3 regions of the Oceanobacillus sp. FSL K6-0127 genome follow, and region 1 is predicted to be linked to each of the others. Evidence: riboswitches for the same ligand, from Rfam matches in the RefSeq annotation. Region 1 holds a riboswitch; each other region holds the start of a gene.

The links. Region 1 has a riboswitch for S-adenosylmethionine ahead of MHH64_RS03790 (sodium:solute symporter family protein). Riboswitches for the same ligand answer to the same signal wherever they lie in the genome.
Region 2: linked by a shared signal. The riboswitch ahead of MHH64_RS09220 (cyclase family protein) and the one ahead of MHH64_RS03790 (sodium:solute symporter family protein) in region 1 are both predicted to bind S-adenosylmethionine.
Region 3: linked by a shared signal. The riboswitch ahead of MHH64_RS04655 (MetQ/NlpA family ABC transporter substrate-binding protein) and the one ahead of MHH64_RS03790 (sodium:solute symporter family protein) in region 1 are both predicted to bind S-adenosylmethionine.

Annotation. Positions count from the first base shown of each region.
Region 1 is NZ_CP150287.1:771,523-781,956, reverse strand. Features, by position in the region: gene MHH64_RS03805 (hypothetical protein) at 44-355, shown strand; partial or broken gene MHH64_RS03800 (flagellin) at 415-528, opposite strand; gene MHH64_RS03795 (flagellin) at 875-1,624, opposite strand; gene MHH64_RS03790 (sodium:solute symporter family protein) at 2,072-3,697, opposite strand; SAM riboswitch class I at 3,812-3,919, opposite strand; gene MHH64_RS03785 (glutathione ABC transporter substrate-binding protein) at 3,996-5,558, opposite strand; gene MHH64_RS03780 (2-hydroxycarboxylate transporter family protein) at 6,011-7,336, shown strand; gene MHH64_RS03775 (LysR family transcriptional regulator) at 7,447-8,322, opposite strand; gene MHH64_RS03770 (hydroxyacid dehydrogenase) at 8,452-9,384, shown strand; gene MHH64_RS03765 (RraA family protein) at 9,401-10,090, shown strand; gene MHH64_RS03760 (MMPL family transporter) at 10,324-10,434, opposite strand, start outside.
Region 2 is NZ_CP150287.1:1,815,132-1,825,565, forward strand. Features, by position in the region: gene MHH64_RS09195 (GNAT family N-acetyltransferase) at 1-161, shown strand, start outside; gene menC (o-succinylbenzoate synthase) at 240-1,355, shown strand; gene MHH64_RS09205 (hypothetical protein) at 1,452-2,504, shown strand; gene MHH64_RS09210 (5-methyltetrahydropteroyltriglutamate--homocysteine S-methyltransferase) at 2,593-3,699, opposite strand; gene MHH64_RS09215 (5-methyltetrahydropteroyltriglutamate--homocysteine S-methyltransferase) at 3,743-4,846, opposite strand; gene MHH64_RS09220 (cyclase family protein) at 4,868-5,620, opposite strand; SAM riboswitch class I at 5,720-5,822, opposite strand; gene MHH64_RS09225 (MBL fold metallo-hydrolase) at 6,003-6,932, shown strand; gene MHH64_RS09230 (CBS domain-containing protein) at 7,004-7,741, shown strand; gene MHH64_RS09235 (3'-5' exonuclease) at 7,767-8,381, shown strand; gene MHH64_RS09240 (acyl-CoA synthetase) at 8,551-10,155, shown strand; gene sspL (small, acid-soluble spore protein L) at 10,223-10,363, shown strand.
Region 3 is NZ_CP150287.1:933,806-944,239, forward strand. Features, by position in the region: gene MHH64_RS04625 (glycogen/starch/alpha-glucan phosphorylase) at 1-1,632, shown strand, start outside; gene MHH64_RS04630 (CoA transferase) at 1,823-3,037, opposite strand; gene MHH64_RS04635 (alpha-hydroxy-acid oxidizing protein) at 3,075-4,217, opposite strand; gene MHH64_RS04640 (enoyl-CoA hydratase-related protein) at 4,231-5,007, opposite strand; gene MHH64_RS04645 (methionine ABC transporter permease) at 5,205-5,867, opposite strand; gene MHH64_RS04650 (ATP-binding cassette domain-containing protein) at 5,869-6,885, opposite strand; gene MHH64_RS04655 (MetQ/NlpA family ABC transporter substrate-binding protein) at 7,181-8,002, opposite strand; SAM riboswitch class I at 8,093-8,203, opposite strand; gene MHH64_RS04660 (PPC domain-containing DNA-binding protein) at 8,353-8,862, shown strand; gene MHH64_RS04665 (pyridoxal phosphate-dependent aminotransferase) at 9,171-10,340, opposite strand.

The DNA of each region.
Region 1 (10,434 bases):
TATATTTATAATATACTTAATTACCAAGAAGGAGGTATTATTTATGAAGGGTTACAAAAAGATAAATGAAAAAGATATGGCACATGGATTTAGGTATATTAATAAAATTGAGAGTTATATTCTTACAAAAAGCAATAATCATATGTTAATGGATAAATTCACAACCGGATTCGGTTGGTATAGTAACCTAGCGGTATTATACATTAATCAGTTAATTGATTCAGCACTAGTGAACAAAATTAAGATTAGCCATGAATTTTTCAATAATTTGCATATAGAAAAAATTGTATCAACCGCTATTTGGAATGAATATGTTAAAGAGCAAAATGAAATTATTGATGCATTAACATTTTAAATATGTATTGTTAAAAAAGACTCTAGCCAAAGCTAGAGTCTCTTCCAGACTTGCTAATCTTATTGTAATAATTGTAAAACACCTTGTGGTTGTTGGTTAGCTTGAGCTAACATAGATTGTGCCGCTTGTGAAAGAATGTTGTTCTTAGTGAACTCCATCATTTCTTTCGCCATCGTGCGAACATTTGCTTTAACAAATGACTAGACTATATCTTCACCCTCTAATTCTAGTAGGGGCCGGGAACTTCGGATTCTGATAGACTTAGCGGCTCTATCATTCACCTACGAATTTCATCACCTTAGCATAAACGTTAGGTGGTTTATTCTAGTCGTTGAACCTTCTCCAAAGTTTCCTCACAGGAGCTCGGCTGCTGATTGCCCAATCTCATCTTTTTTCAAACCTTCACGATTACTGTTTCCAGCTGCGTTGTGGTAAGACGAGCTCTAAGGGTTTTCCAGCATTTCACCCGGTCGTAATCTCTAACCGTTACCAGTTAGGACGACTGTGCCTCATTCAGCTTTAAGCAGCTTCGGCATAATCAACGTCACGGATACGTGATTCTGCAGCAGTTAGGTTTTCTGCTGATGTACCTAGATTGTTGATTGTGTGATCTAGACGGTTTTGAGTCGCACCTAGAAGTGAACGACCTGATGAAACACTTTTAATTTGAGTATCTATTGTGTCAATTAATGCTGTTGCTGTTGCTGTATCAGCAACACTAGTTCCATCTAAAGTTCCTACCGCTGTTTCAATATCAGTTAAATTTATTCCTGCTGTAGCAAAATCAACTGTCATAGTTTGGTCTGTGTTAGCTCCAACTTGGAAAACAACACTTCCAGCTCCGTCTCCAGCAGTTCCATCTAAAAGATTTTGCTCGTTAAATTGTGTTGTTTCTTTTATACGAGTTATTTCCTTACCAAGTTCTGCCAATTCTTGTCCAATTGCATCTCTATCATCTGTCACGTTTGTATCATTTGAAGCTTGAACAGCTAACTCACGCATACGTTGAAGAATTGAATGAGTCTCATTCAAAGCTCCTTCGGCAGTTTGAATCATAGAAATACCGTCTTGAGCATTTTTCTCAGCCATTTCTAATCCACGAATTTGACCACGCATTTTTTCAGAAATCGAAAGACCTGCAGCGTCATCTCCAGCTTTGTTGATACGAAGACCTGAAGAAAGTTTCTCCAATGAATTTTGTGTTGCACCTTGGTTTGCTCCTAATTGACGATGTGCGTTAAGAGCAGAAATATTGTGATTGATAATCATGATCAATCTACCTCCATGTTTTTAATTTTTAGCAAGTCACATCCTTGTGTCTCGCTTCATTATTTATATCGGCATGGTTTAGGAATGTTTTAGCAATTTTATTAAACTTTTTATTATGTCGGTAGATTAGTCATAAATAGACCACAGTACTACTTGGTTACCCAAAAAAGGACCTCCTCCTAAAGAAGGATGCCCTTATGCATTATTTAATAGAAATCTCTCTCCTAATTAGAATCCTTCAATCTATTTTTATAAACTGCTGTAAACGCCCTAATGGTTAATACAAAGACACCAATCAAGACAACGAAAGCAGTGATAATTAAATCCATACTCATTCTACCTCCATTCCCTATTAACACTTTTACTCATTACTTTTCATTGCGATAAATCATCTATACCCCTATTAATCGGGAGATAAACTTTTAGAAATTTAATGGTGTTATGTTCTTAACTGTTGGACGCAATGTATTCCTGTTCTTCTGCAACTACCGCTCCCCGCTCATCTAACCTCACAAACCGAATTGCTGCTATAAAGTAACTCAATATAGCTACAAACATAAACAACCCAAACAATCCACTATTATACGCCTGTTCAAAGTATAAAATATTAACCAGTGTAAAAATTACTCCTCCAATTAATCCCAAGTAACCAAAGCGATCTGTTTTTCGCAATCTTAAACTCGTTCTTCTATTAGCCAACGTCACCAACGTAATTGTCAGGATATTAACCGAGCTTCCAATCCAAACCGGATGTATGTTTAGATAAAATTCCTGTGGATGCCAGCCGCCCAGGTAATACCATAACAGTCCACTAGTAAATCCAGTGAACAAGGAAGCAACTACAGCTCGCTTCGTTACCACCGGCCAGAATAATGCGGCTACTACCGGTGCAAACGTGGCACTATTTCGTATCGTCCAAGCAAATACATTCCACCATGCCGATTGCTCTGTTCGCAATAAGCCAAACGCAATCATCAGGCCGGTTAAAAGCAGCAGCGAGATTTTCGTATATTTAATAAGCTGGTCCCCTGTGGCATTTGGATTAATCGCACTTCCCACATCACGTCCGAGACTTGTGGCACCTGAGAACTGACAAGGTCCACCCCATCCGAGTGCACAACCCCATACACCAAGGAAAAACAAACCTACTAATGGGGCAGGCAAGACTTCCATCAAGTACTGGGGAATCGCGATAAGTCCAGTGGATGCATTCGGCACAACGGTGGCAGCTGATATTCCGAAGATAACGCCACCGACTATGAATGGAATCGCCATGAATCCAGCCATGACAAGTCCTTTTTGACCCTCTTCTGGCGAGCGGGAGGATAATGCCATTTGGAAAGCAGCCTGAGCCAGAATGACGTTAACGAGGAACGTCCCAAACCAGACGACAATTACTTGCAGTCCGACACTTCCAAAGTTAAACATTTCTGGACGCTCCATGTTCAATGCAGCTAAACCTGATATTCCGGGATTGATGAAAAAGGCAACAACTCCAATTACGATCATTAATCCGAATGCAAACATATTCATCGTTTGTGTGAAGGCAATGGACCACATGCCACCAGCTTGTAAATAGATAAAAAGTAAAATAGCAGTAAACGCAACGGATAAACTCAATGAAATACCTGTAAACACATGAAATGCAGAAGCAAATGCGATTGCCGTGGCAACGGACCACATGGGAAAGGCAAATGCAGTAATTGCTCCTGATAAGCCTTTTGCCGTTCTACCATACGTATCTCCTATCAAACCAGAAACCGTTACAAGCATCTTTTTCCGGAAAGAACGGATAATCAACAAAGCAATAATAAATATTTGAACCATTTCCGCCACCCCATACCAGATTGCGGAGATACCGGTTAAATAAGATAACTCCAAAATAGAGATAAATGTGGATCCCGAGAATAATCCAGTTATACAAAACGCAACAATCCATTTATTGAAATTCCGATTTCCAACAAAATAACTATCTTTCTTTGTCACACGTCTTTTGGCAATTTGCCCTGCCGATATGAGCGCAAATGTATATCCTAATGCCAGTATAATTGTCCATACACCATATTCTGTCACAACTAGTCACTCCCTTAATATTTACATCACCTTATTCCAAACAAATATTCAATTACAAAGACAAAGCAAAAACCCCCTTCCATAAGAAGAGGGTAGATAAATTCAGGGCACCTCTTCTTATCTTTCAGACCAGTGTCTGATGGAATTGGCACAGTACTCAATAAATTGAGCCCGCTGCCGAGGTATCAAAGGGCCATATCCCTCCACCTCTCTTGATAAGAAGTTCAATATTCAATTGTATTAAAATTACACCTTCACGATGAAAAAGTCAATGTTATTTTAAAATTCAATTTATCTGTCAATCAATCGTTACATCACGCAAAAATGGGAAACTACTTGGATACTGATAAAATCCACTCACTTCATCCCTTAAACCAGCTAGCAATACAGAATGGTAAAGTGGAACGATTGGAGCTTCATCTACAATTATTTGTTGTGCTTCACTATATAGTTGCAGTCTTTCTTCTTCCGCTCCCTCTTGTCTTGCCTCCTCCAGCAACTCATCTACCTCATCATTCGCATAAAAAGACCTGTTTCCTGGATTTCCGGCATTTGCTGAATGAAACATCGGGTACAGTCCGTAATCCGCATCCAATGTTACAGTCCCCCAGCTTCCGATAAACATATCAACACCGCCATTACCAGTCACTTCTAAATAAGTTCCTACTTCGGTCATCTCAATGTCAATAGTGATACCAATTTCTTTTAGTTCTGCTTGGATAACCTGCGCGATATCCGATGTATTTGTATCGTAGGCCATGATTGTCGCATTGAAACCATCCTCATAGCCCGCTTCCTTTAATAGTTCCTTTGCTTCCTCAATGTTATAATCGATAGGCTCTACATCCTCATCATACCCAAACACGGTAGGCGCGAGCGGTCCTTTTGCTGGTAAAGCCACACCATTTAGTACCCCTTCGATAATTTCTTCTTTATTAATTGCTTTTGCAATCGCCTGTCTTACCCTAGGATCTGTAAATGGTTCTTTTTCTACATTGAAGCCAAGATAAGACATACTTGCGCTATCCGATTGTTTAACGTGTGTACCTTCATTCGTATCCACTTCGTCAATATTGCTTGTATTTACTGGATAAATGATATCCGAATCACCCGTTTGCAGCTCTGCAATTCGTGTTAAATCCTCTGGGACAAATTTAAAGGTTACCGAATTTACACCGGCCTTATCTCCCCAATAGTCTTCATTTTTTACAACTTTTATTTGTTCTCCACTTGTTCGGTCATCATATTTGAAATATCCTGTACCGATTGGGTTCTCATTAACTGTTGCAAACGGTTCTCCACCATTAGCTATTGCTTCATTATCCTTTTCAATCGCCTCAAGACTGATCATATGCCCGCCCGGATGTGCCAAATGAGATGGCAATGCTGAAAAAGGATATTTTGTATGAATCTGTACCGTATATTCGTCTACTACTTCCACGGAATCAATCATATCGAATAAAAAGGCTAGCGGTGAGCCCATATCAGGATCAAGAACGCGATCCAGGTTCGCTTTTACTACTTCCGCGTTAAATGCACTGTCATCATGGAACGTAACATCTTCTCTAAGCTTTGCTTCCCAGACAGTATCTTCAATTTGTTCAAGGCTCTCAGCTAAAGCTGGTTGAATCTCCAAATCTGTGTTTTGTTCAACCAACGTATCATAGATGGCATTCATCACATATAAGGAGTTACCATCATTTGCAGCGTGCGGATCCAGCGATACTGGCTCTGCAGCTAATCCAACTGTCAGATCCTTTTGTTCCTCTGCATTCTCTGATTCATCTGCTCCGTCACCAGCACATGCAGAAATAACCAATAAACCAGCTATAAGTAAAATAAATAATAATGCTTTTTTCAATTTAACCACACTCCACGTGTTGATATTTTTACTACTTTTAATTTCTATGATTGTTTACTCTCCATTATCCTCAATCAATTATGTATCTATTATGATCTGTTCAGTTATTTTAAGAACAGTTTATATCCCCCTCCTAGCAACGTCTATCTCTCAATTCAATTATTCAATAATACCGATGAATTTACTTTGAATTGAATATATAATAGCATTCAATGTTTTTAATTACAAACTAATTAACTATGAGAATAGCTCTTTTTCCTTACAATGAGATTCTAAACATCATAACATCACATATTCTGATATTTATTAGCAAATATATTAGTTTTACATTATAATTCTTAATATTTATGATGGATAATAGAAATCAAAGCAAGTATACGTTCCAATTAATAGAAAGCGCTATCAAAATTTGTTTGTTAGGGAAATACTTATCTAAAAAAGGAGTGGGATTAATGGGCAGTGAAAATGTTGTGAATACAAAAAGAAAGAATAATAATTTTAATCAAGAGATTTACGGAATAAAACTTCCAATATATCTTTTACTATTAGTACCTGCAATAGTAGGATTATACCTTGATGTCGTTCCTTCTAGTTTAATTACTGGTTTTATGATTACGATGGGCTTAGGTGGTTTGTTCATGTGGATGGGGGATTCCATTCCAAAATTCTCTGATTTTGGAGGAGGTACTATACTTTGCATCTTCCTACCCTCTCTACTAATTTATATCGGAATTTTGCCTGAAGTAACTGCTGAATTAGCTGCTGATTTCTATAGTGGTTTTGGATTCTCTAACCTAATTGTTGCAGGATTAATTGTCGGAAGTATATTAGGAATAAAAAAGGAAGTTCTTATTAATGTAGCTTTAAAAATGTTAATTCCTTTATTAACGACGATATTACTGGCAGCATTAGCGGGTGGTTTGCTAGGGCAACTATTTGGTATAGGATTTAAACAAACGATTCTTATGATAGTGGCACCGATTATGGCAAGCGGAATAACTACAGGGGCCATTCCGCTTTCGGAGATTTATGCTGATAATATGGGAGGTTTGCCAGTAGATTATTTCGATATTCTTGCACCTGCAGTAATCGTTTCTAATATTATTTGTATACTATTAGCGTCTGTACTTAACTTTTTAGGGAAGAAAAATAAAAACATGTTTGTAAAAGGATTCTCAGGAGAAGGGAATCCTCTTAGAAAAAAAGATGCAGGATTTAAAACTACAAAAGATACAAGTATGCTAGAATCACTTCGCAATATCGGAATAGGTATGATGGTAGCTGGCGGATTATATATGGCAGGAATGTTGCTAAGTGAACTTGTCCCCGCACTACATACTTTTGTATGGATCATAATTTTAACTGCAATATTAAAGGTTTGGAATATTTTCCCTGAATATATCACCGTTTGTGCAGAGGTATGGTTTAATTTTATAAGTAAGCTTTGGATCCCAGCTATATTAGTAGCTATAAGTGCAAGCTTAATTGATATTGACCGTATCCTACAAATCATTACAGATCCATCACACATCTTCTTAATTGTTACTATTGTAGTGATTATTTCAATTATCGCCGGATTGGCTGGATGGCTAATTGGTTTTCATTTCATTGAGTCTTCCATCATCTCTGGACTTTCGTTAGCTGATATGGGAGGTTCAGGAGATGTTGCTGTTCTAAAAGCAAGTGATCGAATGCAATTGTATCCCTTCTTACAGGTAACTACACGTATTGGTGGAGTATTAACAATTTTAGTTATGAGTTTTCTATCCGCCACGTAATAATATGTTAGATTTATATTTAATATAGAAGCGAAATCCCTAGAGTGTTGAGCAAGTAACATTCTAGGGGTTTTATTTGTGAATACATTATATAAAAAATAAAGACGTTGTCATGACATAGAGATACATTTTTTCAATTGATTATCAAAAAACTCAATAGCAGAACTCTTAGACAAGCTTGGATTTTTATGAGTAAGCCTGTAACAGGTGTACTTTGGTGGCGGATCAGTAAAATACTGAATCGAAAACCCTCTGCTTTTATTTGCCTTTTTCGCAATCCATTCAGGAACGATTGCCCAGTAAGTTGGGTTTTGTAAAAAATCGAATAATAAGTGGATATCGTCTAGTTTTATTTTTTGAACACTTAACGGATCCCACCAAAACTCATGCCATATTTTGTATTCTTCTCCCCAAGGCATAAATAGTTCATATAAAGGATCTAACGCTAAAGGATCTACTTTTGAATCGCTAACATTGCCACTGCGTAATACGACTAAATCAGATTCATAACATTTCTCTACGTTTACGTTTGAATGACTCCTTTGAATTAGCGTAAAACCTATATCAAGTGTCTTATTATCAATTCCGGAATAAATTTCATTTGAATGTAGTGTATGACTATGTAGTAGCACAGACGATGATGTTTTGTTAATTTCCTTATAGACACTTGGTAAATAGAATGTATTAAAACTATCTATCGAACCAATGCTCAACGTTAGCTTAGGTCCTTTTTCTTTTAGGATTTTTAAGTCGTTATAGATGTTTTCCCACTGTTCTGCTAAACGTAAAAATTCCTCGCCTGCAGGTGTTAACGTAATTTTTTTAATACCCCTTCCTCTTTCGATGAGTTTAAAACCAAATTCTTGTTCCGCAACATTTAGTCTTTGGCTAATTGTCGTTTGAGCAACATGCATCGATTCTGCTGCAGCACTAATCGACTGCTTTCGTACAATCGTTAAAAACGTCGGGATAAAGTTCAGGTTCATTCTCGATCCTCCTAATATTAAAATAAATAGTATTTAATACAGTTCTTATGTATTTTACATTACATTTAGCAATATTTATACTTAGTATATAATTAATTGTTAGCGCTATCAAACAAAGGAGTAGATAAAGTGCCAAAGTATAAGGTCTATCTTAATGAACACATAGATGAAGATGCTCTAAACACACTTCAAAAATATGCCACATTAACAAATAATCTTGATGAGCTAAAGGATATCGATGCCATGATAATCCGGGCAGAAAAGGTATCTCGTTCCATGATTGAGGAATCAAAAAAGTTAAAAGTTATTGGTAAACATGGTATTGGTTATGACTCAATTGATATAGGAGCCGCCAAAGAATATGATGTAAAAGTTGTCTATACACCGGAAGCTAATGTTCAATCTGTATCTGAGTTAATTATCGCTCTTATGACGAATGTTGTGCGTAATATAAGTTTAAGCTTTGAGAAGGGAAAGAAAGATGAAAATAAATCAATAGCACCTAAAGAGCTGATGGGCTACCAGCTAAATAATAAGACATTGGGACTGATAGGAGCAGGTAAGATTGGATTAAATACTTCAAAAATCGCCAAGCACGGATTTGATATGAAGATTGTAGTATACGATCCATTTGTCACAGAACAGCAGTGTTCTCAGGTTGGGATTGAAAAAGTAGATAGATTAGAAGACTTGATGATGATAGCTGATTTTGTATCGGTAAGTGTTCCACTAACAAAAGATACCAAGCATTTAATTAATGAAAAGGCTTTACGTTTTATGAAACCACATGCAGTCTTGATAAACACTTCTAGAGGTGGAGTAATTGATGAAAAGGCTTTGTATAAATTTTTAGCAGAAAAGAAAATATTTGCAGCTGCAAGTGATGTTTTTGAGCATGAACCACCCACATCAAAAAATCCATTACTTAGTTTAGATAACTTTGTTGCTACTCCTCACATTGGCGCAAACACAGTAGAAGCGATGAAACTGATGGGTTCAACGGTGGTAAAAGAAGTTATAACTGTGTTAGAAGGTAAGACACCTAACTATAGAGTTGTATAGTATAAAGGGGAAGATAATGATGAATGTTGGAAAACGAATAATTCAGCACAGAAATAATCTAGATAAACAATTAGTTGAAGCATTAAGAAAATACCCAAGTGCCAATGTATCTGATTGTATGGGTAGACTTTATAGTATGAATGCCCATATTAGGCCAATGGGGAAAGAAAAGAAAATAATTGGACAAGCACTCACTGTAAAAGCCTCTATTGCAGATAATATGCTATTCCATCAGGCATTATTAATGGCCGATCCTGGTGATGTTATCGTAGTAGATGCTGGGAGAGATATGAATCATAGTGTTTGCGGTGAGATTATGTATTCATATGCTAAGAGTAAGAACATAGCTGGTTTTGTAGTTGATGGAAGCATACGAGACGTTGATTATTTAATAAACAATGAGTTCCCTGTTTTCGCAGCTGGAATTACGGGCCGTGGCCCATACAAGAATGGTCCTGGAGAAATAAATGTTGATATCTCTTGTGGCGGTCAAGTCGTTCATCCAGGAGATATAATCTTAGGTGATGAAGATGGAATTGTTGTAATTCCACCCCAAGAAGCACTTAATATTTTAGAAAAAGTAAAAGAATTACAAGCTAATGAAATTAACTCCTTAAACCTAATAGCTAATGGTGATTGGGAAAATGGGTCCATAGCTACTAATCTTTCCAAGCAATTAAAAGAGGATGGTTATGAGTTTTTATAATACGAATGGGATGAGGTTTTGCCTCGTTCCATTCGTATTATACATTTCTAGCAAAACTATCAATTACATCATCAATAATGTAATTCTGACATCAGGATACTTTCCTGTTTTAGTGATATGAAATTACTTTATTCTACCAATATCTTCGTTTCGCCTTTTCTGCCAAACTATAAGTTGAACTTCATTGATAAAAAAGTGGCCGCTGACAACCCAGACAGCAGCCAAACTCAAAATCATTCTTCACTTACACGATCTTTAAAACTCTCATCATCCCTTAGCTTCCATAACTTACCCGGCCAGAACGCAAAACGTCCAAGCACCGTCGTAATCGCAGGAACAAGCAA
Region 2 (10,434 bases), 1.0 Mb from region 1:
CAAATTTTCAAAGTCTGAAAGAGGAAAACTTTAATCTTGCAAAAGAGTGGAGATTGACAACGCAAGAGCTCTTTCGAAGACTCTTCCAACATGGCTATCAAGCTTCCGACTTTATTCATTATGCTGAAGACTATAATTATTATGTTTTTCGCAAACAGTAAGTATTAAAGCAGGTAGAAGAGGTAAAGCTTTTCTGCCTGTACGATGAAAAGTTATGAATTTAAACAGGAGGATATACAATGACAATACCTATAAAACAGTTAAAAATACATAAATTGAATATGCGTTTAAAAGATCCTTTTACAACAAGCTTTGGTACCTTTCAGGATAAGGAATTTTTTATTACAGAGCTCATTGATGAAGACGGAAATCGCGGGTATGGGGAGTCTGTTGCATTTTCAAGTCCTTGGTACAGTGAAGAAACGGTAAAAACCAACTTGCATGTCATGGAAGACTTTCTTATTCCGATTTTAAAAGATAATCAAATTAGCCATCCGGAACAAGTATCTGATTTATTCCATCCAATTAAGCGTAATAATATGGCAAAGTCTGCATTAGAGGGAGCGGTTTGGGATCTGTATGCAAAACGAGAAAAACTCACCTTAGCTGCAGCTCTAGGTGGAGAAAGAAAACAAATTGATGTTGGAATCAGTATTGGAATCCAACCTACAGTAGATGATTTAATTCAAACGATTCAACACTTTGTTGATGCCGGCTACAAACGAATAAAAATAAAAATTAAGCCGGGTTGGGATGTAGAGGTACTTCGTGAGGTTCGCAAGCATTTTCCGGATACACCAATTATGGCAGATGCAAATTCAGCGTATACGATTGATGATATTGAACATTTACAAAAGTTAGATGATCTCAATTTAATGATGATTGAACAGCCATTGGAGCATGATGATATTGTAGACCATGCGAAGCTTCAAGCGGTTATGAAAACACCAATATGTTTAGATGAGAGTATCCATTCACTTGAAGATACGAGAAAAGCCTACGAGCTTGGCAGCTGTAAAATTATTAACATAAAAATTGGACGAGTCGGTGGATTAACCGAAGCGAAACGAATTCATGATTTTTGTATGGATAAAGGTATCGACGTTTGGTGCGGTGGAATGCTTGAAGCTGGTGTAGGCAGGGCGCATAATGTTGCATTAACAACATTAGCACAATTCGTGTTACCAGGAGATACAGCTGGTTCATCAAGATATTGGGAAAGAGACATTATTAAGCCGGAAGTAGTTGTAGAGAATGGACTGATAAATGTTCCAGATCAGCCTGGAATTGGCTATGATATCGACGAGAAAGCGATGGATGAATTTACGGAATGGGCAAGAGTCTATCATTTTTAATAAAATACGGTGTTATATAGAGGAGCGCATTGTAAGCTCTCCTCTTTTACAAGATAAAAATTCATAATATTATGATATATCGAAGGGGATTTACATATGAAAAAGAGTCTTCAGGTTGCTGGAGCTTATGTTGGATTAATTGTGGGAGCAGGGTTTGCTTCTGGTCAGGAAGTCATGCAGTTTTTTACAAGCTTTGGAATCTATAGTGTAATTGGAACCATCATCGCAGGGTTACTCTTTGCATTTCTAGGAATGCATGTGCTTCAGTTAGGAACTTATTATCAAACAGCATCACATCGTGAAGTAATTTATAAAATATGTGGAAGATATTTTGGCTTTGCAATCGATCTATTAATTACATTCTTTCTGTTTGGTGTTGCAGTTGTCATGATTGCAGGTAGCGGATCGATATTTGAACAACAATTCGGTATTCCTCCACTTGTTGGGAACTTAATCATGACTGTAGCTGTCATTGTTACACTTTGTTTGAATGTAAATAAAGTTATTGCGGTAATTAGTAGTATAACGCCTTATTTATTGGTATTAATATTTATTATTACAGGATATTCTTTATTTACGAGTGATGCAAGCTTTAGTCAGTTAAATGCATTGGCAGAAGCGCAGCCTGCTTCAGCCCCTAACTTTATTATAGGAGCATTGCTCTATGTTTCGTATAATCTTGCAGCAGGATTTGCTATGCTGGCCGTCATTGGCGGCACGATGAAGGATAGAAAAACTGCTGGCTGGGGTGGAATTCTTGGTGGAATCGGACTTGGGTTATTACTATTTCTAATTAATTTGAGTTTATTTATGAATATCGGGTCTATTCAAGAAGCAGATATGCCTACATTAGTACTGGCGACAGAGGTATCGCCAATTGTTGGTATCTTAATGGCAATTGCTTTATTAGGGATGATTTTCAACACAGCAGTAGGTATGCTTTATGCTTTTACTGCACGACTTGTGCCGCAGAATACGAGAACGTTTAAAGGAGCCGTTGTTATCATAGGTTTACTAGCTTTTGGTGTAAGCTTTATTGGCTTTACGACACTTGTAGGGACCGTTTATCCAATTACCGGATATTTAGGCTTTGTTTTAATTATTGCGGTTATTATATCTTGGGTTAGATTAAGAAAAGCACAATCATAAATGAGAAAAACGAACAGCAATTGCATGCTGTTCGTTTTTTTAGAAAACTTGGTATTCACCAAGTTTGGGCGATGCCAAGTCTACATGATTATTTCCAAATCTCTTTCGATAACTCAACAATATATTTCAATTTTGTCCATTGCTCATCCTCTGTTAGCTTATTCCCGTGATGCGTGGAAGCAAATCCACACTGTGGGCTTAAAGCAATTTGCTCTAATGGCACAAATCGTGATGCAGCTTCAATTCGCTTTTTGATCACTTCTTTATCTTCTAGCTCACCAAATTTTGATGTAATCGCGCCAATAACAACTTGTGCTCCACCTTTTGGAACATGTTTCAACGGTTCGAAGGTTCCAGAACGCTCATCGTCATATTCAAGGAAAAAGCCGTCCACTTTCTCTTTCGCAAAAAGAATCGGAGCAACTTCAGCATAACTGCCTTGGAATGCCCAGCTAGAACGATAGTTTCCGCGACATAGATGTGTTGTTACAATTAAATCCTCTGGTTTGTCTTCGAGTACACCATTTACAATACGAACTGCTAAATCGATTAATTGCTCTCTTGAATAGCCGCCAGTATCGATTAATTTAAAGTCAGAAGATGAAAGTCCAGCAATGTACACATCGTCTAGTTGTAAGTAACGCACACCAGCATCATAGAATGCTTTTACAGCATCTCGGTATGCTTGTGTAATATCGTTGGCATATTCCTCAATATCTGGATAAATTTCTGGGTTTCGTATCCCAACTTCAAATAGCTGGTTTGGACTTGGAATCGTTTGTTTCGGAACCGCACGGTCACCAACAATTTCCTTAAATTCAATAAAGTCCTTAATAAACGGATGATCGGCATTAAAGGAAATTTTCCCGGTGTTACGCACATGATATCGGTCTGTTTCTACGCCATCGAATTGATAGCCTTTTTCGGTGTTGTAGCCTTCAATCCCATTTAAATGCTCAAGAAAATCAAGATGCCACCAGCTGCGACGGAATTCACCGTCGGTTACTGCTTCTAATCCGACTTCAATCTGTTTATCAACAATACGTTTGATTTCCTTTGTTTCGACTTCACGTAATTCTGCTGCAGTGATTTTGCCTGTTTTAAAATCTTCTCTTGCCTGATGTAGGTTCTCTGGACGTAATAAACTTCCTACGTGATCTGCTTTGAATGGCGCTTTTACTAGCGTTTGTGTCATGATCTATTCCTTCTTTCTTTTATTTTAATAGTAGGTAGGAAAATTATCCCCAAATCTCTTTTGAAATGTCTACGATAAATTTCAGTTTATTCCATTGTTCTTCCTCTGTTAGCTTGTTACCATGATGGGTTGACGCGAATCCACACTGCGGACTTAAAGCTATTTGCTCCAACGGTACATAGTTAGCAGCTTCCTGAATGCGTGCTTTCAATGCCTCTTTATCTTCAAGCTCACCAAATTTAGATGTTACAGCGCCAATGACTACTTGTGCACCGCCCTCTGGGATATACTTCAAGGGCTCAAAGGTTCCAGAACGGTCATCATCATATTCTAAGAAAAAGCCATCTACTTTTTCTTTTGCGAATAATGTTGGTGCAATTTTTGCGTAGCTTCCTTCAAACGCCCAGGTAGATTGATAGTTTCCGCGACATAGATGTGTTGTTACAACTAAATCCTCTGGTTTATCTTCTAGCACTCCATTAGCAACACGAAGCGCTAAATCGATTAAATATTCTCTTGTTAATTTACTATCATTAAATGGAATCGTATCAGAGCTCAATCCTGCAATATAGACATCATCTAATTGCAGGTAACGACAGCCAGCATCGTAAAATGCTTTTATCGCATCACGGTAAGCGACGATAATATCATGTGCATATTCCTCAATGTCTGGATAGACATCTGCATTCCGAATCCCAGCATTGAATAACTGATTTGGACTTGGAATCGTTTGTTTTGCGACAGCCCTGTCACCAACAATTTCTTTAAACTCAATAAAATCTTTGATGAATGGATGGTCTGGGTTAAATGCTATTTTTCCAACATTGCGCACGTCGTATTTTTCCGTTTCCACGTCCACAAATTTAAATCCATGATCTGGTACATAGCCTTCAATACCAATAAAATGCTCTAAGAAATCTGTATGCCAAAATCTTCTGCGAAACTCCCCATCGGTTACAGCCTGAAGGCCAACTTCAATTTGTTTATCAACCACTCGCTTAATTTCCTCTGTCTCAATCGTACGAAGCTCACTTGCCGGAATAGCTCCTTCTTTAAAATCCTTTCTCGCTTTATGAACCCTTTCCGGTCGTAATAAACTTCCTACGTGATCTGCTTTAAATGGTGCTTTAATTAATGTTTTCGTCATGAAAATCCCTCCATATTTTTATTAAGGTAATATTGCAAAAGATCTTACTGGGAATCCAGTTGCTTTTTCTGGTTTGGCAACGATATTAAAGATATAAGCACCTTTTGTTGGTACTTTATCTAAATTGGTTAGAAGCTCGATTTGGTATGTATCTTGCTCCAGCACATAATACTCGCCAATGAGTGAGCCATTCTTTCGGACATCGATGGAGGAATCTGTATCAAATGTTTCATGACCGACAGCATTTACGTTTCTTTCTTCAAATAAAAATCGCAATGCGTCAATTCCCCATCCAGGCAAGTGACTATTACCAGCTTCGTCCTTATTTTCAAAAGCAGTTTTATCTGGCCAACGTTTACTCCAGTCGGTTCGTAACGCTACAAATGTACTTGCTTCAATCTCACCATTTATTGCTTCAAATGCTAGAATATCTTCTTTCGATAAGGTGAAGTCATTATTTTCTAAAGCTTCCTTTGACTTATCGATCACCACAAGCGGTAAAACAAGTTCCTTTAATTCAAGCTCTTCAAGATAACGTTGATCCTGTACAAAATGAATTGGTGCATCAATGTGTGTGCCGTATTGTCCAGGAAAGGTAAATCGTTGTGCGAAAAAGCCATCATCATGTGTGAAAAGTGTTTTGAATTCGGCATCGTCAAATGCTGCGAAATGTGGTGAGTTTGGCCCGAATGCGTGCGTGAGGTCTACCCAATTTTTCTTTTTCAGTAACGCAATTGCCTGTTGTAATTCTGTTCCTGCTTGAACCGTTGCCATTTAATCCCCTCCAGTAGTTTTTTAAAACTTCTTTAAAGAAAAGAAAAAACCTCTTCTTAAAAATAAGAAGAGGTTAGGCACCGTATCGTCTAATATCTCTTCTTATCTTCAAGCAATCATTGCTTCTGGAATTGGCACAGTACTTAAAAAGTCTGTTGCCGAGGTATCATAGGGCCAGTCCCTCCACCTCTCTGGATAAGAAAGTTTTTTGTATGAAATTAATAATTAGAATACTCCATACGATTCTGAATGTCAACCATTAAAATTAAGAATATTACATGTAGCGTGAAAAAAATTGCAAAAGTTAGAGATTCTTGCAATCTAACTGATCAACGCTAAAATTAATAGTATAGAAGGAGCTTTGTACAATGGGGATGATATTTTGTTAGTTAATGTAAGTGAGGGTATAGAAAAGCTAGTCGTTCGTTTTCCAGGAGGAATGCAAGAGGTAAATAGCTATCTTGTCAAAGGAGAGAATGGCTATACCGTTATTGATACAGGGATTTATTCAGAGGAAGCAATTGCGACTTGGGAAGCGCTATTTGATACTGGTGTTGAAGTGAAAAAGGTTGTTTTAACACATACACATCAGGACCATATTGGTCTAGCGAGATGGTTTCAGGAGAAAAAGGGAGTTCCCGTTTACACATCGAAACTCGGGTATAAGGAAATGCTGAAACATCGTGATAAGAAGAGAATTAAAGAAAATCTTGCTGATTTGCTTCATATGCATGGTGGGCCGAATTTGCCTGGCAGAATAGGTAATGATTCCTTTATCTATGAATTTGAACCAGATGGATTCTTTGATGAAACTGATACCATCCTGTTAGGGAATCAGTGTTTTGAGGTTGTTTGGACACCGGGTCATGCTCCGGATCACTATTGCTTTTATCAAAAAGACAGGAAGCTAATGCTAATTGGCGACCATATTTTAAATAAGATTTCTCCTGTAATCGGTTTGTGGACAGGGGAGGAATTCAATCCATTAAACGATTATTTTGCATCCGTTGAGCGGATGCAGCATTATCCGACAGCATTAGCCTTACCAGGGCATGGTGAGAATATCCATCGCTTGAGTGAACGTGTACAAACATTGATTCAAGGACATGAGCGTCGGTTAAATGAGGTTGAAAGCATTGTGAAAGCAGAGACTTTGACAGCAGCCGAAGTGTGTGAAAAAATTTATGGCAGCCTAAAATTTAGTCACTTTGTTAGCCCATTTATGGCGACTTTAACAAGACTAATATACTTAGAGTCTATGGATAAGATACACCGATTTTATGATAATGAGAAAGTTTATTTTCAGCATTAACCAGTCGTAATATTTGAGTGTACGAAATCACTGGTATGTAGAAGAGAGAAAAAGAATAAGGAGGGCGGAAAGTGAATCGTGTTAACAATCCGATACTAAAACAAAATGAAACTGTCGTGCATCGAAACTCAGATCGTTTTTTGACGGCGTTCAATCGAATCGAAAAGGGCTTAAAAGCTTTGCTTATTAAGAAAGAAATGGGGTTTTCAAGAGCTGTTAAAGTCCTGGGTAAATCAAATGCGTTGATAAAACAGTTTCAAGATGACCTGCTTGAATTTGCTGAGTTACGAAATGCTATTGTACATAACAAGACGGATCTCATGTATACTATTGCAGAGCCACATGATTCCGTTGTAGAACGGATAGAAGCAATTGAAATTGAACTTTTAAAGCCTAGAAAAGTAGACCCGCTTTTTATTCGTAAGGTCGTATGCTTTCAAGAAACCGAGCCATTATCGAATGTACTAGAAGTCGTTAATAAGCAAGGGATTACGAAGTTTCCAGTATACAGTGGTAATGTGTTTCAGGGGTTAATTACGCATAAAGGAATTACAAAATGGTTTTCGAAAGGTATCGAAAATCGATTAACCTCTCTATTAGATGCAAGATTAGTAGAGGTCTTGGAATGTGAAAAAAGGGATAACTTTAGATTCATATCAAAGGAGACATCTGTATATGAAGCAAAGGAAATTTTTAAGGAGCAAATTGGAAAAGGCAATCGATTGGAAGCATTATTGATTACAAAGGAAGGAAGCTCCAGTGGAGGACTAGTTGGGATTGTTACCAATTGGGATATTATGGAGATTTGAGTATGCAATACGAAAGGGGACAGCTATGGAGTTTGTAGCAATAGACTTTGAAACTGCTAATGAAAAACGTTTTAGTCCTTGTGCGGTTGGTTTAGTAGTAGCCAATGAGCATGGCATAATAGATGAATTCTACAGCCTTATCAATCCATTAATGGAATTTAAATCATTCAATACGTATATTCATGGGATTACTGAGCATGATGTTGCTGATGCTCCTACATTTGCAGAGGTTTGGCCGACATTGCGGAATTACTTAAACGACCACCTAACAATCGCACATAATGCAAGCTTTGATATGAGTGTGATTCGCAATACACTTGATTATTACAAGCTCTCATATCCTGACATGGACTACCTTTGTACCGTAAATATCGCTAAAAAGCTTTGGCCGGAATTGGAGAACCATAAATTAAACACACTTGCGAACTATCATAACCTTCAGTTTGAACATCACCACGCACTAGAAGACGCTAGAGTCGCTGCGCAAGTGATGATTCAAGCATTACGGGATACCAAAACAAACTCTCTTGACCGTTTTTTAGAAAAGTGCAGCATGACAAATGGAAAAATTTATGACCGTGGCTATTATCCGCCAAAAATGAAACGTGTAAAAGGAAGTACAAGACTATATTTAAAGTAAATTAAAAATGCTAGAATATCTGCAATGATTGTTCTAGCATTTTTTTATGCTTACGAATAAATATACTTGAATGAGTACTGCAACTTGCTATCTTTAATTAACTGAATTAAAATAATAGATAGAATATTCAACAGGCTTGCCATCATGATACCATTGAGGGAGTGGTAGGATGAATACCAATACAAATGTACAAACTGATTTGGATAAATTGCTGCAAAGAGCAAGAAGAAACACATTAGGAGATTTATTAGCTCGTACGAGAGAAAGAACCCCGACTAAATTTGCATTCGCTTATCAAAACAAACGGTTAACCTATGAAGAGCTTGATAACATTGTTAATCAGACAGCACATGCATTTTTAGCAGATGGCATGAAAAAGGGAGATATGATTACGGTCATGTCTAAAAACAGCCTTGATTTTGTTGTAGTAAATTATGCGCTTGCACGAATTGGAGCGGTTATGATTCCAATCAACTATATGCTTAATCGAGAAGATGTGCAGTATATTGTAGAGCATGCTGATGTTAATGGTTTTATTGCTTCAGAGGAATACGCAGGCTTACTCGATCACTCTGTTGGCAAACAGAATATTAAATACCGTTATCTGATGGATATAACCCTTCCTTATAATGATGAAAATAAAGGATGGAAGCCATTATCCCAAGCACAAGAAGGGATGTCCACTCAATTAATGGATGCAGATATTCTTGATGATGATCTCGTGCAAGTTTTATATACAAGTGGAACGGAATCAAGGCCTAAAGGAGTCATGCTTACACATAAAAGCCTTATTAGTGAATACCTCAGCAGTATTGTAGATGGTAAAATGGGGACGGAAGATATCGCAATCCATGCATTGCCGTTATATCATAGTGCACAACTGCATGTTTTTTTGGGGCCGAGCGTTTACCTAGGATCTAGTGGGATTATTCTAGGATCAGCAAGCCCGGAATTAATTTTAAGGACAATTGAGGAAGAAAAAGCAACACAGCTATTTTGTCCCCCAACTGTATGGATTGGATTATTACGCCATCCAGATTTTGATAAGCGTGATTTAAGCTCCCTTGAAAAGTGCTATTACGGTGCAGCCATAATGCCAATGGAAATTTTAAAGGAGCTCTCGGTACGTTTACCAAGCGCAAAGTTTTGGAACTTTTATGGTCAGACAGAAGTTGCGCCCCTTGCCACCGCACTTCAACCAGAAGATCAGTTACGGAAGTTGGGTTCAGCAGGCAAAGCGACATTAAATGTCCAGACGAAAATTGTAGATGAAGCAGATAAGGAGGTACCGCGCGGCGAGGTGGGAGAAATTGTCCACCGTACACCGCATGCCATGAAAGGTTATCTACACGAACCAGAAAAAACGGCAGAGGCATTTCGAAACGGCTGGTTTCATAGTGGTGATCTAGGTGTAATGGATGAGGAAGGCTATATTACAATTGTAGATCGCAAAAAAGACATGATAAATACTGGTGGAGTGAATGTTTCTTCCAGAGAAATTGAGGAAATCATTTATCAGTTAGAAGGGGTTTCAGAGGTCGCTGTAATTAGTATACCGGACGCTTATTGGATTGAAGCGGTGACAGCGATTGTTGTTCCAAAAGAAGGAGCAGAAGTAACAAAAGAAAGGGTAATTCAATTTTGTACAGACAAATTGGCGAAATACAAAGTTCCGAAGTATGTTGAGATTACGGACGAACTACCGAAAAATCCTAGTGGGAAAGTGCTGAAGCGTTCCTTGAGAGATAAATATGAAGGATTGGCAGCACAATAAAGGATTAGCCAAATTGTTCGTATACAATGAAACGAATTTGAAACACTAAATCTTGGAGGTGTTTCAAATGGCAAATAAAAATGAAAATTGGAGTAAGAAACGCGTTAATTCAAGTTTGAATCCACAAGGATATTCAGAAGACATAGCTGATCAGGAGCCGAAATCACAACTGGAGCAGCGTGCAAAGAAGAAAAATACAAAGATATAAGTTAATTTACACCTTGCATAAAATGGTAAGTTCTTACCATTGAATTTTTCCGTGAGAAGATGTAATATATA
Region 3 (10,434 bases), 160 kb from region 1:
TTATATCCTGATGATTCTAGTTATGAGGGAAAAGAGCTGCGTTTAAAGCAACAATATTTTTTAGTGTCTTCAAGTATTCAGAATATCTTAAAGCATTTTAAACGAAATCATCACTTACCACTTAGTCGTTTGGCAGAAAAAGTAGTTATTCAAATTAATGATACACATCCAAGTTTGGCCATTCCAGAATTGATGCGGATTCTAATGGATGATGAAGGCTTTAGTTGGGATAATGCTTGGGCAGTAACGACGAAAGTAATTGCTTATACGAATCATACTACATTGAGTGAGGCTTTAGAGACGTGGACGGAGGAGATGATACAAAATCTTTTACCGAGAATTTATATGATTATTGATGAAATCAACGAAAGGTTTTGTAAAGGCATCTGGTTTGATCATGAGGAGTTAAGGGATTCCATACCCGATTTAGCGATAATTGCACATGGTCGCGTCCATATGGCAAGACTGGCAATTGTTGGAAGCTTTAGTGTCAATGGAGTAGCACGAATTCATACAGAAATCCTGAAGAAAAAAGAAATGAAAAACTTTTACACCTTGTATCCAGAGAAATTTAATAATAAGACAAATGGAATTACCCATCGTCGTTGGTTATTGCAGGCGAACCCAAAGCTTGCTAGTTTGATAACAGACATAATTGGACCGCAGTGGGTGAAGCGGCCAAAGCAGCTGATTAGTTTGTTAAAGTACTCGAATGATAATGCTTTGTTGGAGAAATTCGACCATGTAAAGCACGAGAATAAAAAAGTGTTAGCGAATTATATTCATCAGCATTTAGGAATCACGGTGGATGAGCGATCGATCTTCGATGTGCAAATCAAACGGCTGCATGAATATAAGCGTCAGCTGTTAAATATTTTTCATGTGATTTATTTATATAACGAGCTGAAGGATAATCCGAACCAGAATATTACACCACGAACATTTATTTTTGGGGCTAAAGCAGCTCCAAGCTATCATTTAGCGAAGGAAGTTATTAAATTAATTAATACGGTAGCTTCTATTGTAAATTATGATCCGGATGTAAGGGATCGATTAAAGGTCATTTTCCTGGAGAACTATAATGTGAGCCTTGCAGAAAAGATTATTCCGGCTGCTGACATTAGTGAACAGATTTCAACCGCGAGTAAAGAAGCATCTGGAACGGGCAACATGAAGATGATGATGAATGGGGCTCTGACATTAGGTACAATGGACGGAGCGAACATTGAAATTCATGATTTAGTCGGTGATCAGAATATGTTTATTTTTGGACTGACAGCGGATGAAGTGTTGGATTATTATCAGCACGGTGGCTATCATGCTCGAGATCTATATAATACAGATGATCGAATCAAGCGAATTTTAGATCAGTTGAATCAAGGGGAGTTCGGTGTGCATAATATCGAATTTAAGGATATTTATTACAATATTCTATACCACAATGATCCGTATTTTGTACTTAAGGATTTTGAACCGTACTTGGAGGCACATGAGCTTATTGAACGGGCTTACCGGAATCGAAATACGTGGTTGAATATGAGTGTTACAAATATAGCTTACTCGGGAAAATTCTCAAGTGATCAGACGATTCAGGAGTATGCAACGGAGATATGGAAAATTAAAAAGGTATAGTAAAACCGGGCTGAGTTGCCCGGTTTCTCTATTGACGTGACTTTACATTGCTCACTTACGAACTTGTATCCGATTTAAGTTGAAATCTGGAAGTCCAATCTAGAGAGAATACGATCCGATTTGGGAAAAATACGGTCCAATTCAGGAAGAATACAAGCTAAAATACGATCTAATTATTGAAATTTACGATCTAAGCCTCTACTTTGCTTGGTCTGTTATTCAGAACAGCATCATCAGTCAATTGCTCAACAGCTTCAGGTGTATATCCAAGCTCTGTTAAAACTTCTTTATTATGCTGTCCAAGGAGTGGGGCAGGCTTCACAAGTTGTCCAGGTGTTTCGGAAAATTTAGCTGGGAATCCAAGCGTTTTCATGGAACCGACAACCGGATGTTCATAATCCAAAATCATGTCACGTGACTTAATCTGTTCGTTATTTAATGTTTGATCATAGGATAAGATTGGGCCAGATGGAATTCCATGCGTATCTAATAGATCGAGCCAGTAGTCACTGGATTCAGTTGTTAGAACTTGTTCCATTACCGCTTCAAGTTCTGCTGCATTTTCTGCCCGTATACTGTTTGTTAAAAAACGTTGTTCTTCTATCCATTCCGGTTTTTTCAAAACATGACGACATAAATTTTCCCATAACTTTTGGTTTCCTGCTCCGATTAGAATAAAGCCATCTTTCGTCTTAAAGCCTTGATAAGGTGCAGATACACGGTGTGCAGTGCCGTTCCGGCGTGCAACCTCACCTTTACCAAAGTAAGCAGCAGCTTCCCAAACCGTCCAGGCTAGTCCAGAGTCGACGAGTGAAATGTCGATATACTGGCCTTTTCCCCCTTTTAGTCGGTGGATATAGGCAGTAAGTATCGATTGAATAGCTGTTTCTGCTGCAGCAATATCATGAATGGCGATCCCAACTTTAGCAGGGTTTCCTGACCTTTCGCCGGTCATATCGATTAAACCAGAAAGGCCTTGCGCCATAATATCAAATCCGCCCTTATTGCTGTATGGTCCGGTTTGTCCATAACCAGAGATGGAGCAATAGATAAGATTTGGGTTAATTTCTTTTAACGTGTCATAATCAATGCCTAGCTTCTTTGTTACACCTGGACGATAGTTTTCTACAAAGACATCCGCGTCTTTGATAAGATCATATAAAACTTGTAAACCTGCTTCATTTTTCAAGTTGACACACATGCCTCTTTTATTCCGGTTGACCATCATATACATATAGCTTTCTTCATTGATATATGGTCCCATTGTGCGTGTATCATCGCCAATTGGATATTTCTCTACTTTAATGACATCGGCACCCATGTCACCTAATACCATCGTACAGTAGGGTCCTGCTAAAACCTGAGATAGATCAACCACTTTCATGCCTTTTAATGCTTGTTCCATTGGATGCCCACTCCTTAAGATTGTTATGCTATCGTTGCTAGTTTTTTACAACATGTATATGACGAGCTTGCTTCACATTAGCTGCTCCAGAAAGTGCGAGTGAAACTTTTGTCTCTTGAATGAAGTTTTCGAGTACTTTTTCGACACCGGTTTGTCCAGCGATTGCTAGCCCATATACGTAAGGTCTTCCATATAATACCGCATCAGCACCTAGTGCGAGAGCTTTGACAACATCTGCTCCGCGACGAATTCCACTATCAAGTAAAACAGGGAGTTCTCCACTTACTTCTTTTGCAACCGCTGGAAGTGCATCAATACTAGAAATAACTCCATCCAGCTGACGGCCACCATGATTGGAAACAATAATGCCGTCGACACCACTTTCGATTGCAAGTCTTGCATCAGATGGGTGTAAGATACCCTTCAATAAAATTGGTAGGGATGTACGCTTTTTCAGCTCAGCTACATGTTTCCAATTGAGTGTAGGATGATAAATATTTTGCAATATCTCTTGAATCACAGAGTCGTGATCATCATGTGCCAGAGTAGATAAGAAGACGTTATCCGTAATGTAATTTGCCTTTCCATAACCTTCTCTTAGAGGAGAGAAACGATTTCGCATATCTTCTTCCCGCCAGCCAAACATAAATGTATCAATCGTCAAAACAATTGCTTCATAACCAGCTTCTTCCGCTCGTTTTACCATACTGTACGAAATATTTTCGTTATTGGACCAATAGAGCTGGAACCATTTTGGACTTTTGGCAGATGCAGCAGCTACTTCCTCAATGGAGTAGCTGGACACCGTACTTTGAATATATGGCACATGGTATTTTGCAGCTGCCTTTGCTACTGCGATCTCTGCATCCTCATGTGTTATTTTTAACATTCCGACAGGTGCAAGCAGAAATGGATGTGCGTAAGTACGGCCAAATAGTTCAATGCTCGTATCAGCGACAGACACATCGTTTAAATATTTAGGAACAATTGAATACTTTTCAAAGCTAGCGATGTTTTTTCTTAATGTTTCTTCACCACCAGCACCAGATCGGGTGTAACCAAATGCAGCTGTATCGATTTTACCTTTAGCCGCTGCTTCTAATTCCTCTGCGCTAAAAGGGAATACTTCGGATGAAACGATGCTTTCGATAAATGAGTCATTTTTCTGTACGGTTGTCATTCGTGTCACACCTTTATAAGAAGTTTGGTTTTCGTTTCTCTAAGAAAGCTTGTATGCCTTCCACATAATCATCCGAGCTGTAGGATTCCAGAATGAGATTTGAAATAGCATCGGTTTCTGTATTATCTCCATCTATAATAGCTTGAATGACTTGTTTAATACCTGCGTTTGCTACTGGGGATTTCTTAAGGATTTGTTTAGCGAAATTAGAAACGTCTTCCTCAATTTCCTCAGGAGCACATACATAGTCAATTAAGCCAATTTCCTTACCTTCTTCTGCGGTGATCAGCTTTGCTGTATAAAGCAATTCTTTTGTTTTAGAAGGACCAATTAAATTAAATAGTCGTTTTGTACTTGTCAGATTATACACAATACCGATGTTTGCAGAAGTAATCCCGAGCTTACTCCCTGACGTTGCAAATCGGAAATCACATGCATTAGCAAGCTCCAGACCTCCGCCGATAGCCAGCGTTTGAATCATGGCAATTGTTGGTCTTGGAAATCGATATAGCTTTTCAATTGCCCCTAGTGCAAAGTCATTATACGCTTTTGCCTTTTCTGCATGTAAACGAACTTCTAGAAATTCTGTAATATCTGCGCCTGCAGAGAAAGCTGTTTCATCAACACCACGGACAATGAGGAGATTTATGGCGTTATCTTGTTTGAGTTCATCTAGTAATACTTCTAATTTTTGGAACATAGCGAGTGAAAAACAGTTCTTCTTTTCAGGGCGATTAATAGTAATCGTTGCAATCGCACCATGTTTTTCAATATAAAGATCATTTGACATGCAAAAAACCTCCAAGTAGTGTGTGTTCAAAAAGGAGGATGAGAAGGTCCGAAATCGGCTAAGGTCGCAATGTACTGGGGCTGTGATTACTAGCCCATCGAAAAGCTTTGCTGCGACACCGACATTAGGACGTCCTGTGCGTCGAAGTTCCTTGTTCTCGATGCATCATTCTCACCGGACCTTTTGAACCTGCTATACTAATCTTTTTTCAAACGTGCTGCGAGTCTATTACCAAGCGATTGAATTCCTTGAACGAGAATAATAAGAATAAAGACAGTCGCATACATAACATCAACTTCATATCGTAAATGGCCGAATCGATATGCCAGATCCCCAAGTCCACCTGCACCAACAAGACCAGCCATTGCAGTAGCCCCGATTAGGCTGACGGTTGCAATTGTTAATCCTAAAATAATGGAAGGGCGTGCTTCACGGAGCATCACATTCCAAATAATTTGCCTTGTTTTAATACCCATCGCTTTGTATGCTTCGATTATACCGTTATCTACTTCCAACAAGGATGTTTCTAATAACCTTGCTATATATGGTGCTGTGTAGATAACAAGCGGAACAATTACCCCTTGTACACCAATCGTTGTTCCTACTAGGAATTTTGTGAATGGTAAAATAAAGAACAATAGAATAATAAATGGGATCGAACGAACAACATTTATGAATAAGTTGAGCAGCTGATAGATAAATCTATTTGCTAATGCTTGACCAGGGCGTGTAAGGACTACGAGAATTCCTAATGGAACTCCAATTAATATTGCAAAAAACAATGAAATAATGACCATCTGGAAAGTCTCAATGACAGACTGCCCGATAATTGGCAGCCATTCTTGGATGAATGCTTCCATGTTATTCTCCCTCCACTTCTTCTGTTGCGACACCTTGTTCGTTTAGGAATTGCAAGGATGCATTGATTTGTTCTGGTTCACCAACAAGGTGAATGACTAAGTTTCCAACGATGCCATTCTTTAGTTCCATAATGTTTGCCGTTAGAATATTTGGTTCCACATTAAATTTTTGACTTACCTGTGAAAGTAGAGGCTGTCCTGTGTTTTCACCGATAAATGTAAGTCTTGTAACAGTGCCATTCAGCTTCAATTGAGAAATAAGTGATGCTGATAATTTACGTTGGGAAATGGTATCTAAGAATTTCTTCGTCGTATGCTTACGTGGGTTGGTGAACAGTTCTATGCTTGAGCTCTGTTCGATGACTTCACCTTTTTCAAGCACGTACACATAATCGCATATTTTTTGGATTACATTCATTTCATGGGTAATAAGTAAAATCGTTATTCCGAGATCTTCATTAATTTTTAGAAGCAAGTCGAGAATCGAGTTTGTTGTTTCTGGGTCAAGAGCGCTTGTTGCTTCATCACTGAGAAGTATTTCTGGTTCTTGTGATAATGCTCTAGCAATAGCGACCCGTTGCTTTTGCCCACCAGATAGTTGAGAAGGATAGCTGTTTTGCTTTTCTGCTAAATCAACAATCTTCAAGTATTTTTCAACACGCTTCTTCACTTCCTGTTTATCATAGCCAAGAAGTTTTAATGGAGTTGCGATATTGTCATAAACTGTTGCAGTTTTTAATAGATTGAAGTGCTGAAAAATCATTCCAACCTTCTGCCGCGTCTTTCGCAGTTTTTCTGGTGGCAGGGAGGTCAATTCGGTTCCGTTGATTGAGACACTTCCGTTCGTAGGCTTTTCAAGTAAATTGACAAGCCTAATTAATGTACTTTTCCCCGCACCACTATAACCAATTACGCCGTGGATTTCTCCTTTTTTAACATGAAGGTTAACATTATTTACAGCTGTTACGTCCCCATTTTTAGATGGGAAAACTTTCGTGATGTTTTCTAATTTGATCATCTAACCTACATTCCTTTCGAAAAAGAATGCTGCTCCAGTAGTCGCAACATTCTTTTGTTAAAATACTGAAGTATAAAATTTGGCTGAATTATTTCTACGCCTAACATCGGCATACGCCTAAAGGGGCATGTTTCCTTTTAGATGAACTTGACTTCCGCCCATAGAAGAGAAAGTCATAGATCATCTTATACTTTGGAGTGAATCTCCTCCGTAAGAATGTTCGACAGGCAGAACCATCCCAAAGTTCGGGGCACAGTCGGTATGTCGATAACCGGGCGCTTCCGCTTTTATTTACTTATTCATCCCAGCTTGGAATTACAGAGCCTTGAAATTCTTCTTCAATAAATGCTTTCACTTCATCAGATTGGTATGCTTCAACGAATTTTTTAACGACTGGGTCATTTTCATTTTCAGCACGTACAACGATATAGTTTATATATGGAGAATTGGTGGATTCTAATAGAATTGAATCTTCTTTTGGACTAATACCTGCTCCTAAAGCGAAATTCGTATTAATTGCAGCTGCATCGACTTCGCTAAGTTGATTTGGAATTTGTGCTGCATCTAATTCAATGAATTCCAGGTTTTTCGGATTATCTACAACATCATGAATGGAAGCTGTCTCTTTCTTGTCTTCTTCCAACGTAATAATCCCGGCTTCTTCCAAAATAAATAGTGCGCGACCACCGTTTGTTGGGTCATTTGGAAGGCCAAATGTTGCACCATTCGGAATATCATCGATGCTCTCATATGTTTCAGAGTAAACACCCATTGGGTTTAAAATAGTTTTACCAACCGGCACTAAACTTGTCCCATGATCCTCATTAAATTGATCTAAGAATGGCTCATGCTGATAACTGTTCACATCTAAGTCGCCTTCAGATAATGCGGTATTCGGTAGGACATAGTCAGAGAATACTTTTAGTTCCACCTCAAGTCCGTTTTCAGCAGCAACATCAGCAGCAGCTTCTACAATTTGTTCATGCGGACCAGCAGTAACACCAACCACTATTTTATCCTCATTTAGTGCGTCGGTGCTGCCAGAGGCGTCATTACCACAAGCAGCTAGTACTCCAGCTAATAAAATAATTGATAACACAATTCCAAATTTTTTCATTTTGTTACCCCCTGTAATATAGTAAACTTGCTGATAATTAAATAGCCTCTCTTTAAAAGAAAGAGAGGCTTGTATATATACAGAGGTCCTCTCTCATCTTTCAAAACGTTATGTTTTGCAGGATTTAGCACCTTTCTATGCTGTAACATAAAAGGTTGCCGAGCTTCATCGGGCCAGTCCCTCAGCTACTCTTGATAAGAGATGTAGTCTATTCAATTCTATTTATTTAAATTAACGTATAATTCTAATTCAGTCAATACTTATTTTATTTATTCTTGCATTTCTTTTGGGACTCCCCTTATTATTGAGATAATTAGAATTTTCAGTTTCGTGAGTGGGAGAGATGAATTGTGTCATTGTGTCGTGCACATTTTGCAAAAGGGAAAGCAGGAACAGTTCTTGCGGCTAGGTTATTAGCAGAAACGGATCTTCTAACCGGAATTGAGCGGCTATGTCAAGAAAATGATATTGAATCGGCTGTAATCAGCAGCTGTTTTGGCAGCTTTAAGAAAGCCGGTTATTTATATTTAATAGCAAATAGTGAATCAAAAGTTGGTGCTGGCTATGGAGATTTGCAGGTAAGACAAGGACCAATTGAGTTTTTACAAGGGACTGGGGTTGTATGTCAGCGTGATGGTGACTATGATATTCACTTTCACGGTACGATGTGTGATCAAGAAGGAAATGTTTTCGGCGGTCATCTTGTAAAAGGGGAAAACCCCGTTATTACAGTAGACCTTGTACTTACGGCTATTGAAGGGATGAGCTTCAATCGAAAGTACGATGAAGAGACAGGCGGGAATCAGTTTTATCCTGTAGAGCATGGAAAGAACGTGACGTATAACCTATCGAAAAATTGAAGCTGGGACATACAAAAGTGTTTAATGTTAAAGACGAACGATGCATAAGCTTAGCGCAGGAATTATACGTAGACTCCAGCGGGAGGTAAGGCATAGGTGAGACACCGTAGTGCGATAGCGCAAGGGGGGATCACCAGCCACCACTGGATGCGCGAATTATATTTCCAGAGCGAGTTATTTGCACCAATCATGTTCGGTTTTTATTTCATAAAAATACTTTTGTCCCAGCCTCAGTGGCCGAACAAGAATGAACCATAAAAGGGGATCTTAATCGAGCTATAACTTTACGATCACCTTTTATGAGTTGGTTATTTAGGGAAAATATTAAGTTTTTCAATACGCTGAATAGCTTCCTTGATACGCTGCTCTTCAACGAGCAAGCCAATTCGGATATACCCCTCACCAAATGATCCGAAACCATTTCCGGCAGCTACTGCCACATCTGCTTTTTCTAGCAGAAAATCAGCGAATGTTTCACTTGTAAAACCATCCGGAACTGGCAGCCAGGCAAAGAAGGATCCTTTTGGAGCCTCGACTTCCCAGCCGATTCGTTGACATTCAGCTATTAATGTATTTCTGCGACCTTCGTAAAGTGCAACTAACGCTTCAACACATGCTTGGTCATCTGATAACGCGACAGCTGCAGCATGCTGGACAGCTGGGAAAATACTAACAAATAAATGATCCTGTAATAGATTAATTGCCTCTATCATTTCCTTGTTGCCTACTGCAAATCCGACACGCCAGCCGGCCATATTATACGTTTTCGAAAGCGTATAAAGTTCAATTCCAACATCCTTTGCACCTTCTGCCTCCAAAAAGCTAATTGGTTTATTCCCGTCAAAACCAATTGCTCCATAAGCAAAATCATGTACGACTCCAATGGAGTGCTCTTCGCCCAGCTTCACCGTTTTTTCAAAAAAGGCTTTCGAAGCAGTTGCACCTGTAGGGTTATTTGGATAATTTAAATAAAGAAGTTTTGCTTTATCTAAATGGCTAGAACTAAGACTATCATAATCTGGTAAAAAATTATTCTCTCGTAGTAATGGCATTGTTTCATGACGCACATTTGCCAATCCGACGCCTGATAGATAATCTGGATAGCCAGGGTCAGGCAGCAAAAGCAATTCACCGTCATTCATTAAAGCAAGCGGTAATTCTACTAATCCAATTTTTGTTCCAAATAAAATAGCAACCTCTGTTTCCGGATCCAAGTCAACGTTGTATTCTTTTTTATAGAAATCAGCTGCTGCCTGTTTTAATTCGGTTGTTCCGCGGAATGGGGAATATTTATGTGTAATCGGCTCTTGGGCAGATTGTTGCAATGCTTTAACGATGTGAGCAGGGGTTGGTTGATCGGGATTTCCCTGCCCTAGATTAATAACATCGCGACCTTCTGCATATGCTGCTGTAACTTTTTGAACGAGTGTTGCAAAAAATTGCGCAGGCAACCCTTTTAAACGATTCGAAAATTCCATTTGATATGACCTTCTTTACTAATAAGATGAATTGTTGAGTAAATTCTATAATCTTTTAATGGTTCTGTCTAGCAATGAAAAATTGTCGTATAAA